Regions from separate parts of the Dethiothermospora halolimnae genome, predicted to be linked through region 1. Evidence: riboswitches for the same ligand, from Rfam matches in the RefSeq annotation. Region 1 holds a riboswitch; each other region holds the start of a gene.
What was found. A riboswitch is a leader RNA that binds a small molecule or an ion and turns the genes downstream of it on or off. The one in region 1 is predicted to bind cobalamin.

Region 1 (4,582 bases):
CTGTAAGGGTTTCTGTATCCCTTCCAACTAAATAGGAAAGCATCTTTCTCCCCTTTTTAATATCATTATTTTTTATTGCATAATATACCTTTTTAGTTTCAATATCTAAACACTTAGTGGCAAGGGAAGTATATGCTAAATAAGTTCCTACTATATAGTAGACTACTGGGTGAATCAGTTTAGATAAGTATAATATCCCTCCCACTATAAATGTAACTGTGATAATACTTAATCCCGTTAGAAAAAATCCACCTATTTTTAAATTGATTAGTTTTTGTTTTCTTATTAAATTTTCATACCTTTTTATAATCCATCCTATATACCTTATTGGATGGGGCCAATTTGGGGGATCCCCTAAAACAAAGTCTAAAATTATTGCAATAACTATTATATATACTTCCTTCATTTTATAACCCCATTATTTCTTTTATTTTATTTATATTAATATTTTTCTCCATATTATCAGCCAGTTTATCATATTCTTTTTCCTTTAATTCATAATAGCTTAAAGACTCATCACTGCATTCTATTCCCTTTTGTTTCTTTAAAAATTTAATTATATTTTTTCTAAAATTGTCATTATCGAATATTCCATGTAGGTATGTTCCAATAACAGTTCCATCTTCACTAATTGCACCATCTAATCTACCATCTTCAAGCCTTAATATATGGGAGCTTTCCCCTAACATTTCCGTTTCTCCCATATGTATTTCATAACCGGTAACTATATCTCCTTTATCATCAAATACTGGTGAATCTACAATAAATTCCCCTTTAGTTTGAGTTGTGGTCTTATTTTTTAACATTGTTGTTTTTATATCTAATATTGATAGTCCATTTATTCTATTTAAATCAGATTCCACTAAATATGGATCTACTATTTCCCTACCTAGTATTTGATAACCACCACATATCCCTATAATAGGTACTCCCTTACGTCTTTTTCTATATATTTCTCTATCAAACCCATTGTTAAATAAGTATTCTGCATCTTTTATTGTGTTTTTACTCCCTGGGATTATTATCATATCCATATCCTTTAGCTCTTCTGTATTTTTTATATACTTAACATTTAAATCCTTTTCTATTTCTAAGGGAGAAAAATCTGTAAAATTCGATATATATGGAAGCCTTATGATTCCTACATTAATCTCTCCACTGTTTTTATTATCAAATCTAGTTGTTACACTATCCTCATCATCAATATTTACATCCATATATGGAACTACACCCAGACATGGTATATTTATCTTCTCTTCTATCATTTTTATACCAGGCTCTAAGATTTTAACATCTCCTCTAAATTTGTTGATAATAAAACCTTTTATTCTTGCTCTTTCCTCTTCAGCCATAAGCATTATAGTTCCATATATAGATGCAAAAACTCCACCTCTATCTATGTCCCCCACAAGTATAACTGGGGAATCAATCATCTCAGCTAAACCCATATTTACTATGTCATTTTTCCTTAAGTTTATTTCTGCAGGACTTCCAGCCCCTTCAATAACTACACAGTCGAAGTTATTGTCTAGATTTTGGTACGCATCAATAATATATTTTTTAAACTCCGGCTTTTTTTTATAATAATCCATAGCCTTCATATTCTTATAAACTACACCATTTAATATGACTTGGCTCCCCACATTACTGGTTGGTTTTAAAAGTATTGGATTCATATCAACTCTAGGCTCTACCCTTGCAGATTCCGCTTGAACTGCCTGGGCTCTACCCATTTCCTTTCCCTCCTTAGTAACAAAGGAATTAAGGGCCATATTTTGAGACTTAAAGGGTGCCACATTATATCCATGGTTATTTAATATTCTACATAAGCCCGCAGATAATAAGCTCTTCCCTACTGAAGAAGCTGTTCCTTGAAACATAATATTTTTAGCCAAAAGATCATCCCCATTCTTGTTGTAATAGTTGTAATAGTTGTATTTCTTTGTATTTATTGAAAATAAAAACAGTTAAGTCTATTCGCCAACTCTTTACCCCCATATATTTGACCCTCAATTTCAAAAAACAAAAAAACACATAGGAAGGTTTCTATGTGTTATTCATCAAATGAATATACTACATACTTCCCTCCGAAGTAATTGTATCCCTGTTCTTTATGGCAGGTCTCCTGACTTACAGTTCACTTTACTCTCTTCTCCTTCCCAGTATCACCAGTGGTAATAGAAGATTTCATCCCTGATCACAGTAGCGGGGGCTGTAGAGGATTTTGACCTCTTTCCCTTTTAAACTTTTCTAAGAAAAGTACCACAAAGATATTCAGTTTTTAAAGTTACCTTCATTATAGTTAATATAAGTTTTTTTGTCAACTTAGAACAACGGCACTTTTGATGTCCATTTGTTCGGTGTAAGGTAGCAGAATTTATATAAACCAAAGGGCTCCCTTATATAAGGGAGCCCTTTGGTTTATTACGAAAAATGGGGTTTAAATCATAATAATTTTTTTAAGGGACTGATTCCAATATTTCTTCTAAATTTATCTAATCTAGGGGGATATAAAGTCCCTGTAACTATATTGTACACTTTAGAAAATTATATTCAACATATATTTGAAAACTGGTCGTTTTTTTAGCATATTTGGCAACACCCTTACATTTTTTGTCTTTTTATATTGAATAATGTCGATATGATTTAAGAGCTTATATTTAAATAATTATATATTAATATACAAGCCCCTTCCCTAGTTATTTGAGCTTTAGGGTTTAAATTTCCATCCTCTAAATTTATTATATCCAACCCTTTAGCTAAAGCTATATGACCTATAAGATTAGGGTCTATTTCCTTTACATCATGGAATTCCAATTTGTATATTCCCTGTAATGATGCAACTTTATCATAGCCTAAAAATCTTATAATATATTTTATAGTATCCTCTTTTGTTACACTTTTCTCTGGATTCTTTTCTTTTGCTGTTATAATATTTGTACTTATCAGCCTGTCATATAAAACTTCATCAAATTTGTCATCATCCTGAAACTCTGGAATGTAGTATCCTTTAGCTTTAGCCAATAAATACAATAATTCTCTCTGTTTTATTTCTTGGTTGGGCTTAAATTCATCTCCAGGAAGTGCTATTCCATATTGTGCCAATACTTCTATCTTAGATTTAGCTTTACTATCATCTATATCAGTATAACTTATTATTTTATTTTCTTTATATGATTCTCCATCACTATACAATATATCTCCTGTAATTCCATCTATATTAAGGGGTTTATCTTTTTTCACTGAGTATACTAATTTTGCCATCTTTCCTTTAGATGTCACTTCACTACGATAAATATAGTCATTATCTTTAGATTTATAAACCAATTCTAATCCTATCTCATCAAATAATATATCATAGGCTTTGTCTAGTTTAATAACCTTTTCTAAATCAGATTCAATTGGCAGTTTATCTTTATACCATTTATGACTGTAGGATCCAATTTCCCCTGAAGTTGTATCTATAGTTATATTAAATCCGTCTTCCGATACATATACTCCATTTTCTTTTCTTATGAAGTTAAATCTATATGCCAATGGCTTTTCTTTCTCTTCTAGAGGTCTGATTTCCGGTACTTCTCTTTTAACATATTCTACTCTATCAAACTTATCTGGCTCCATTTCTTTTATAAATTCTTTAGCTATTTTTAGAGACTCTTCTTTATTGTATTTAACTTTTTTATTATCATCCTTTGGATAATATTTATTAAATGATAATATGTCTTTTGACTTTGCATCTAGAGTAACATTTAAGCTAGTGTGTTTTCCATTATCTTTTTTCTCAAAAGATAGTCTCCATATATAGTCATCATTATTTCTCCAATTAGTATATAGCCTACTATATGAAAGTTTTGTTTTATCATCTAGTTTAAAGAAGTCCCTAGCTATTTTTTCCGCCTTTTCTTTAGATATAAGTCCCTTAACATTTTCAATAGCTTCCTTTTCCTTAGGATCAAGGCCATATTTAGAAGCCATATTAGCCTTATCCTCTTCAGTTATATTTCTATATAAATAACCATAATCATCAATTATATCTCCTGTTTTAGCATCTATAATTCCCTTTTCTAATGTAGTATATACAATATAGGGTATATACTGGTCATTGTCATATTTAAATTTATATACTAGGTCTAATCCTAATTTTTCTTTATAGATCTCCTTTACCTTATCAATTGATATAATATTTGCTTTGCTATCAAAACTTATATTTTCATTCCAATTGCTACTGAATCTCTGCACTTCTCCTGTATAGTTATTAACAGATATTTGTAAATTGTTTTCATAATAAGGCACTTCATTTTCTACCCTATGGAACTTTAAGTTATAGTATTTGCTGTTAATATTTAATGGTCTATTATTCTCCTCATATTTAATTTTATCTACTAAATCTGGTCTTACTTTTTTTACAAATTCCTTTGCCTTTTTAAGGGCATCACTTTTACTGATCTCTGCTAACTTAGGAGTTTCTTGTGAAGAGTCAGGTTTATAACTGTTATAACTTGTTACTTTTCCATTATTGTTAATCCTTACACTTATTTCTCCCAACTGACTTTTAGTATCGCTCCACCTTAAATAATATTCA
Region 2 (4,582 bases), on a different contig from region 1:
TACCACTTATGGTAACAGATATATTATTGGTTTTAAGTTCCATAATCAATTGCCTCCAAATCCATAGGATTTTTTCACCATAAGCCATAGGAAAAATGGCGCTCCCAGTAGAGAAGTTATTACCCCTATGGGTATTTCAGTTCCCCCCATTATAGTTCTTGCAAATACGTCTGTCCATATTAGAAAAATAGCTCCTATTAGAGCACTTATGGGTACTAATTTTCTATGATCAGATCCAACTATTCCCCTCACTATATGGGGAATAAGTAATCCCACAAAGCCTATGGTTCCAGCAACATAAACTATCATTCCTGTCATAAGGGAAGTTATAAGCATATAAACTTTCCTGTGGGAATTTAGGTTGGTTCCTAGGGTTATTGCGTTTTCATCCCCCATAAGCATCATATTTAGGTTTCTAAATTGGAATATGAAAAATAATACTCCCAATACAATTATAATGCTTGGTGTAATGATATTTTGCCACGAGCCTGATACTAGACTTCCCATTAACCAAAAAGTTAAAGTTTTCATTCCCTGGGCATCATTGGCTATAAATATTATAAAACTTGTAAAGGATGAGCATATGGCACTGATTGCCATACCAGCTAATAATAACTTCACCGATGATGAATTTCCTCCGATATTAGACAGTATATATACAGCCACGGAACAAATAAATGCTCCTATAAATGCCGATATCCCTATGGCATTTGTACCAAATATACCTCCTACACCTAACATTATGGCAAATGTAGCCCCTAATGAGGCTCCCGAGGATATACCTAGGGTATAGGGGTTGGCTAGAGGGTTTTGTACCATAGCCTGCATTACCACTCCTACTATAGAAAGACCCATGCCTACAACTGCTCCTAAGAGTACCCTAGGAACTCGAATTCCCCATATTATGTCATAATTCATTCCTGAAGTAAGGGTTTCAATATCTCCTATGGGTATTTTTACTGTATTATAAACTACTATTCTAAATGCCTCTGTGGCTTTTATCTCCACAGGACCAAATACCACAGCAAATATAATTGATAAAAATAAGGTTATTATAAGTAATAGGATTGTTATTATAAAAACCTTCCTATCTTTAATTATTCCTTCTTTAAAGCTATTGGTATTTTCCCCTATGGATTGTCCTAGTTTTTCTGTGTTTTCCAATATTATCACCTATTATTTCCATATATTTATTTAAATAATTCTGGATAAAACTCCTTAGCAAACCTTTCAATACCCTTTATAGTTCTAATTCCTCCAGCATAGGTTTCTGCTAGGGGTGTAAATATTATTTTATCATTTTTTATAGCATTTACATTATTAAGGACAGAATTATTTTTTAATCCTTTTATACTATCATTATCCTTTTCTTGCTCTAAATAATGGATAAGTATAATAGCATCTGGATTTTTAGCAACTATATTTTCTATGCTATAGGTTCCACTCTTTTCTGCTAAATTTATTCCCCCTGCCTTTTCTATCATGTCATTTATAAGGGATGTTTTACCATATACACGATATTTATTATCTCCAGCCCCTTCTAATGCAAGTACTTTAACAGGTTCTTTATCCTTTATTTTATCTTGGATATTGGATATTCTTTCTTTCATTGAGTTTATAAGTTTATCTGCTTTATCTTTAATATTAAAAATCTTTCCTATATCATCTATGTCTTTATATACATTTTCTATGGACCTTTCATCGGCTACCCCTGAATTCCTTTGGATAAACGTGTATACTCCTTTTTTATTCCAACTTTCCACTGAACCTATGTTTTTATCCATAAATGCACTACTCCATCCAAATATTAAATTGGGTTGTTTTGCTATAACCACTTCTTTAGAAGGATATCTATTGGATAGTACTGGTATCTTTTCATATTTCTCTTTAAGTTTAGGTAAAATGGGATTATCTAAGTATGATGTTCCCACCATAATATCTTCAAGACCTAAAGTAAGTAAAAGCTCCGTTGGAGGCTGATTTGTAGTGATGATCTTATCCGGTCTTTTAGTAAATGTTATTTGATATTCTTCTCCTTGGGAATTATAATTTTTTATAGTCACTGGGTAGTAAGATGTTTCTTTTGTTGGGTCTTGTGTATCCTTCTGTTTCTGTTGTTTTACTTTGTCTTGATTGTCATTGTTAGATGTATTTGCATCACTTCCACATCCAACGGTTAGTGTTGCTATAAGGAATAAGCTAAGTAAAACTGTAATAATTCTTTTTGTCATAATTGTCATCTCCTTTATCTTTTGGTGGCGAAACAAAGGCACCATTGAAGGTCCTTTGTTGGTATAGAGTGTAAAGTGTAGGGAGTAGATATCTATTTAGCTAATAGTATATGTAGAGATTCGGTATATTGAATCCCTTAGATTTTCTTTTAGAAGAACTATTATACTAAGCAATTCTTAATATAAAAAAGCCCCTATTAGGAGCCTTGTATAAATATAATTGTAATATAAAACTTAAGTTTTCTAAAAAAAGACATAATATCACCATTATATAAATAACTATCTCCCTCCGAAATAATTACCTAAGAAAGATTTATAGGCAGGTTTCCTGGCTTACACTTCATCCTAGTCTCTTCCCTTCCTGGCCCTTTAGCCAGTGGTTAACGAAGATTTCGTCAATGATTACAGTAGCGGGGGCTGCACCGGACTTTAACCGAATTTCCCTTTTATCCTCATGAAAGGCACCCATTCTTTCAGCATATTCAGTTATACATTTAAACTTAATTATAGGTAATTATGTTGTTATTGTCAACTTTATTGGAGAGGGGAAGTTAAAAAGAAGTTAAAAACGGTTCATTGATTGGTTATATTATTATTTGATTAAAAATTTAGCTTTGAAACTTTCATTTTTTACCTTATATCCCTTATTTACTTGTAAATTTTCAATAAATTCATTAAGCTTGTCCACTTTTATAACATAAAATATAAAACTTAACTCCATAATTTTAATTTTTGGACCTTGAAAATGCTTTATTTTATTATCCACATATTTCTAAAAAGTCATCAACGATATTCTTATATTTTTCATCACTAAATAATAGCTCCACCCCTAGTGAACAAAGACTGGACACTCTAGACTGAGTTATATTGCCAAAGTAATGGCAGATATTTTTGACCTTATAGTCGCAAAATCTACTCATAAGAACCATAGCTATAGCTTTGACTTTTGTTAAATTTCTAATATATTTTATTTTTATTTTATCTTTATCTTCTCCTATATAGTCCCCTACGAAAGTTAGTATATCATCTGGCTCTATATCCTTTGCTATGATAGTTTTTTCACTTTTATATTCACATTTTTGGTTTCTAAACCCATATTCTGCCTCTATCTGTTCTTGCTCCTCAGCAGAATTAGGCACTAACATAAAATCTAAATATTCCTTTATAGCTTTTTTCTTATTTTTATCACTATATAACTTCAATATAAGGTCACAATCTACTATTTCAAATCTATCATCTAAATCTCCTAAATAAATTGGTGCACTGGAATATGGGTATTGGAAAACCTTATTACTCCAATTCCTTAGTTTTCTAGGATTCTTGTGAATATATTTTGAGGCCTGTAATATATAATTGTCCTTATCTATTATCTCACTTCTAAATCTGTCGGAGAATACATGACCCCTTCTTTTATATTTTCTATTATAATATTTAGCATAGGACAAGTTTATACCGTGCATTATCTTGGTTATATCAGCACCTGCAGCATCAATAACCATATGGGCATGATTATCCATAAGGCAGAAGGCATATAACTTAAATCCATACCTTTTTTTATATCTTTTTATTCTTAATAAAAATTGATCCCTATCCTGATCATCTTTAAATAGGAGTATCCCATCTACACACCTAATCATAATATGATAAATTGAAAAATTCGTTTTTAATCTAAATGGACGTGGCATAACACTACCCCTTTCACTAATATATTATGATTTCATTATTAGCTTAAGGGGTAGTGTTTATACCTATATTCCCGATTTTTCACTGAACCGTTTTTAAATTTCTACCTAATATAGTAGTTAAAATTTATGATTCCTTGTTATAATTCCCTGTTATTTCGATGGTATTTCCATCTGGGTCTTCTATTGTGAAAAAATAATAGGGTGATGCCACATTTAGATACATAACTGGAGAAACTTTACCTATATCTAATTTCTTAAGTCTTTCATATTCAGCATTTAAATTATTGATATAAAAATTTAGCACAAAATTATTACCATAAGTTATTTTAAAGTCTTTATATCTTTCTAGATATTCTTCACTATAAACCCCTTGTAAATTTTCACCACTTCCCATTCTTTTATCATCATACTGCTGATTCATAAGGGCAATACAATTCCCGTCAAAATTAAACTGAGCCCATCTATTAAAATTTTTAGAAGTAACTTTCATTTGAAGTAATTTTTCATAGAAGTAAATAGATTTATTCATATCCTTTACAAATAAATATGTAGAACCTAATTTAAGCATATATTATTCCTCCCTGTTAAGTTGACTATATACTTATTATAAAATATATATTAGGACACCATTGTGTCATAGATTGTTTTTTTCTAGAGATATTTTAA
Region 3 (4,582 bases), on a different contig from region 1:
GCTTCAACAATAACTCTTCAAAACTATCATGATAATGAATATCTAATAAGTCCCAATAATCCAGTCCTGCCCGCTTTAAATGTTTGTTGTCTGTAGAAAAACCTAGAGGTCTAACTAGATGAAGTGATGCTCCCGTTGCAGCACATGTTCTAGCAATATTACCAGTATTTTGTGGTATTTCAGGTTCAACTAATACTATATTTATAGACATAATAGCACCCCCTTCATTTTATTTATTTTCTTTTACAGATATATTTATTTCAATTGTCTCTTCTTCAAATTCAAATGGAACACACATTATATCTTGCCCTTTAATTGAATATACCATTTCTTTTCCCGCCAAGATACTAGGCGGGGTAATATCCGTTTTAATGCCTATATCGAACAATTTAGTAGAGGCATTTCCCATAATCATATTTCCAAGTTCAGAAATAGCACTTTTAGCCATTTCATCTAAAGTAGCCACTGGCATACCTCCCATCATATTAGAAGCTAATTTTTTTCCTGTCTCTTCAGTAAAATTAATAACAATCTGTCCTTTTAAATTCCCGGTGACTCCAACGACCACTGCTATTGAATCAATTAGGCTTATATCTTTTCTCATAAAAGGTTTCTTTTGCTCTAGTGCTATATTCCCTACTTGGACTAGTATATCTTTACTTGCTGTTAAAAATGGATTTACATATTCTACTTTCATTATATCATCCTTTCTGTAAGCATAATTTAATAGAATTATATCACATTTTGTTGAAAAAGACTATTTATTGCCATGTATATTCTTTATCCCCTTGTCATCTAAAACTATTCTTTTATTAAAAGTATTTATACTAAATTCTTCTTCTGCCTTTTTGATACCAATCCCCTTTAATTCTATTTTTTTCAAGTCTCCTTCACCTATCCTCTTTTTATGTAGTGTATATAAATAATGAATAGCTTGGGGTAAAAAACCTAATAATCTTGCAGAAACAGTATCGGTGGATATGGGATCTGTACCGGCAATTATTAAGCCTTTATTTTCTATAGACTTCCCTAGAGACGGCCCTGTTCCTATCATCGTCCTATCAGCACTAACTATGGTTAAATCTATTGGCATTTTTTCAATCTTACTATGTGGGGAATTATAAGACCAACAAATCCTATTATGCCACTAACCGATACTGCCATAGCAGTTATAAATGAACATAATACTAATATAACTATTTTTGTCTTTTCTACATTTAACCCTAGATTTTTAGCCGATTCTTCCCCTGTTAACATTATATTTAAATCCCTTGATAAAAAGATTAATAGACCTATGGCTATACAAATAGGAAATAAAATAGTTAAAAGTTGATTCCACCCTTTCCCCGAAAAACTACCCAATGTCCAATAAATTATTTTGCTTAAGTCATTACTATGGATCACCATAAGAAATGACATGATAGCAGTAAAAAATTGTCCAACAGCTATTCCTGAAAGAAGTAACGTAGTTACTGGCACCTTATTTTTTACCTTAGATACAAAATAAACTATAAATGTAGATACCATAGCCCCTAAAAATGCCCCTATAGATATACTTGATATATTAAATAGGACTATGTTAATTCCAGTTATAATAACCAAAGTAGCTCCTAGAGCGGCTCCTGAAGATATCCCTATAACGTAGGGGTCAGCCATGGGATTTTTAAACATTCCTTGAAAAGCAGCCCCCACACTAGAAAGAGCTGCTCCCACCAATACACCTACCAATATTCTAGGTATTCTTATATTAAAAATAATAGCCTGATATGATTTTGGAATGCTATCTATATCTATATAATTCTGTATTATAGGTATTTTAGAGAAAACTATCTTTATAGTGGTTAAAACATTTATATTTGCACTTCCTATCGTTGAAAATACCGCTATACTAACTAATAAAATTATAACCAGAGAAGACAAAGTAAAAACCCAACTTTCCCTTCTCTGTAAGTTGATTTTCATAAATATCCCTACTTCGTCTATTCTTTAGTAGTATCTTTAAATAATTCTGGATGTATTTTTTTTGCAATCATTTCAAGGACATCTACTATTCTAGGACCAGCTCTTGAAATAATATTCTGATCAACAAGATATATTTTATCATTTTTTACAGCATTTAATGTTTTATACTGCTCATTATTTTTTATAGATTCAACTGTTTTTCCAGGACTATTTGGTGCTATATAAATATCTGGATTTTTTTCTACTAATTTCTCCACTGAATAATCAGCGTAGGAACCAGATGCATCACCAGCTATATTTTCTCCACCTGCTAAAGTAATAATTTCATCTATAAAAGACCCTGGTCCTGCGGTCTTTAACGGGTCTCCCCAAACTTCATAAAACACCTTTGGTTTCTTAGCATCTTTCACTTCAGATGCTATATAATCCATTTTAGCCTGCATAACAACCGTGATTTCCTTAGCTTTTTTCATTGTATTTGTTACTTGACCTATAGATTCGATAGTTGACATAACTTCTTTAATGGACTCTGGTTCATAGTTTAGTATCTTGATACCTGCAGCCTTTAATTGCTTATTAATATTTTCTTTACCTTCACCATATTGAACTACTAAATCAGGACTCAGTTCTATAATTTTCTCTATATTCATGCTATTATAACTACCAACAGTCTCTTTATCTTTAGCTGCTTCTGGATAATCAGAATACTTACTAACTCCCACTACTCTATTACCAAGACCCAGTGCAAATAATATTTCAGTATTATTTGGTGCTAAAGATACAATCCTTTTAGGTGCTTTTTCAAATGTTACTTCATTGTCAAATCCATCTTTAACTGTCAATGGATAATGGAATCCAACTGTATCATTTGTATTTTGTTCTTCTTTACTGTCATTATCTTTATATTCATCCTTCACCCTTATACAGCCTGATAACACTGTCATAGTTAATAATAATACCATAAGCACAGATATAATCTTTTTACCTCTCACTTTCATATATATCCTCCTCCGTTTTTTATTATAGCTTATTAAACATAAAAATACCTAGCTATTATTATGCTAGGATATATAAGTATATACCCTCCCTCCGAGACCAATTTGTTAGGCAGATATCCTGACTTGTGAATCATATTACTTCCAACGCCTTCCCGGTTCCCCAGTGGCATATGTTGGTTTCATCCTCACTTACAGTAGCGGGGGCTGTAGTAGATTTTCACTACTTTCCCTTTTAAGTTTCTTTATGAAACACCTAACTTTTTTATTATACTCATATAAAATAATAACAGATACAATTTGATTATTCAAGATTATTATAAACTAAGTTCATAATAGTCCTTTGTATTTACTTCAGATACCTTCTTTACTCCCTTGTTCTTTTCCCCTTTTAAAATAATTATTTCACTATACATAGTTTTAATTGAATCAAATCTTATTGTTGATTTATTAAAATAATTATAATCAATAATAAGCCAATAGGAATTTTCCCCAACTTTTATTACCGTCAGTCCTTTATAATTATCTTCCCATTTATTATTAATAGATATTTTTTTATTTATCTTATGTATTTCTATGTTTTTGACGTCTCTAGCTATTATACTATATAAAACTTTATTTTTAAAACTTTGTTGTCTTCTAGAAATAGTTTTTATATTTAATATATCTTTTATTTTATCAACAGATTTAAGTAAGATATCTCCATGGTCTCCATTTATAAATAGTTTTCTCCCAAATATAGATGCAACACTACTACTAATCACTGTTCCATCACCACGGGGACTTGTTATAACATATCCCGGTTTACCATCTATCCACAGTTCCTTGTCACTATCTACTTTATTTACACATATAAACCTTGAAGTCTCAATACCCTTACCTACTATTATATGGATATCTCCTATTCTACTGTAAAGTTTATCAACACTAGAATTCAAGTGATTAAGAAAACTATTTTTTTCTTGTATTCTATCATGGGATATAAACTGAATAAAGTCCTTATCATCCTTATAAAATAGATATTCTCCATATTCTCTACTTGGTAATAATTCTTTTGCTACAGGAAAAAACTTTTTCAAAAAATTAATATCCTGTTTTTCCTTATATACCTTTTTAAAAATCCATACAAATCCTTCCCAAAGTACTTTGAAAAATACATTCCCATTGACTTTATCATAGGGCAATTCTCCACCTTCCCAAAAATAGTAGGCCTTCACCGTCCCAGCATTGGGAGTACCAATCATTATTAATTTATTAATATCGTAATTGTACAAGTCACTTTGTATATAAGCTCTAGCCACCAACCCTCCCATGCTATGACATACAATATTTACCTTATTAGTTTTATATATCTGCTTAATTCTATTTAGCTCTGGTATAAGATAGTTTGTCCCACTATAATAATTCCCTTTTCTCCAGTCATAATGTACTACAAATAAATCTACCTCTTTCTTATATCCCATCCCCTCTAAACTTTTAATAAAAGGATCGTATATATAGCTAGCTGGTCCAAAACTAAACTCTCCTGTTCCTGGGATAATATCATCTCCCAAGGAACCAAATATACCAGGTATAAATACTAACGGAAGCTTTTTATTTGTTTGTATATTATAATTCATCATATT

Region 2: it holds a riboswitch for cobalamin, as region 1 does, so the genes downstream of both, V6137_RS00415 (ABC transporter substrate-binding protein) here and V6137_RS04585 (cobyric acid synthase) in region 1, are expected to answer to the same signal.
Region 3: it holds a riboswitch for cobalamin, as region 1 does, so the genes downstream of both, V6137_RS14000 (ABC transporter substrate-binding protein) here and V6137_RS04585 (cobyric acid synthase) in region 1, are expected to answer to the same signal.

The regions. Positions count from the first base shown of each region.
Region 1 covers NZ_JBAKFX010000007.1:31,892-36,473, reverse strand. The annotation lists gene cbiB (adenosylcobinamide-phosphate synthase CbiB) at 1-406, opposite strand, end outside; gene V6137_RS04585 (cobyric acid synthase) at 408-1,895, opposite strand; cobalamin riboswitch at 2,099-2,282, opposite strand; gene V6137_RS04580 (YcdB/YcdC domain-containing protein) at 2,647-4,582, opposite strand, start outside.
Region 2 covers NZ_JBAKFX010000001.1:88,998-93,579, forward strand. The annotation lists gene V6137_RS00405 (ABC transporter ATP-binding protein) at 1-43, opposite strand, end outside; gene V6137_RS00410 (FecCD family ABC transporter permease) at 46-1,164, opposite strand; gene V6137_RS00415 (ABC transporter substrate-binding protein) at 1,191-2,231, opposite strand; cobalamin riboswitch at 2,533-2,715, opposite strand; gene V6137_RS00420 (hypothetical protein) at 2,824-2,997, opposite strand; gene V6137_RS00425 (transposase) at 2,990-3,916, opposite strand; gene V6137_RS00430 (VOC family protein) at 4,041-4,484, opposite strand; gene V6137_RS00435 (helix-turn-helix transcriptional regulator) at 4,551-4,582, opposite strand, start outside.
Region 3 covers NZ_JBAKFX010000037.1:28,563-33,144, forward strand. The annotation lists gene trmL (tRNA (uridine(34)/cytosine(34)/5-carboxymethylaminomethyluridine(34)-2'-O)-methyltransferase TrmL) at 1-211, opposite strand, end outside; gene V6137_RS13985 (chemotaxis protein CheX) at 230-697, opposite strand; gene V6137_RS13990 (DUF362 domain-containing protein) at 758-1,093, opposite strand; gene V6137_RS13995 (FecCD family ABC transporter permease) at 1,084-1,962, opposite strand; gene V6137_RS14000 (ABC transporter substrate-binding protein) at 1,980-2,960, opposite strand; cobalamin riboswitch at 3,052-3,232, opposite strand; gene V6137_RS14005 (lipase family alpha/beta hydrolase) at 3,275-4,579, opposite strand.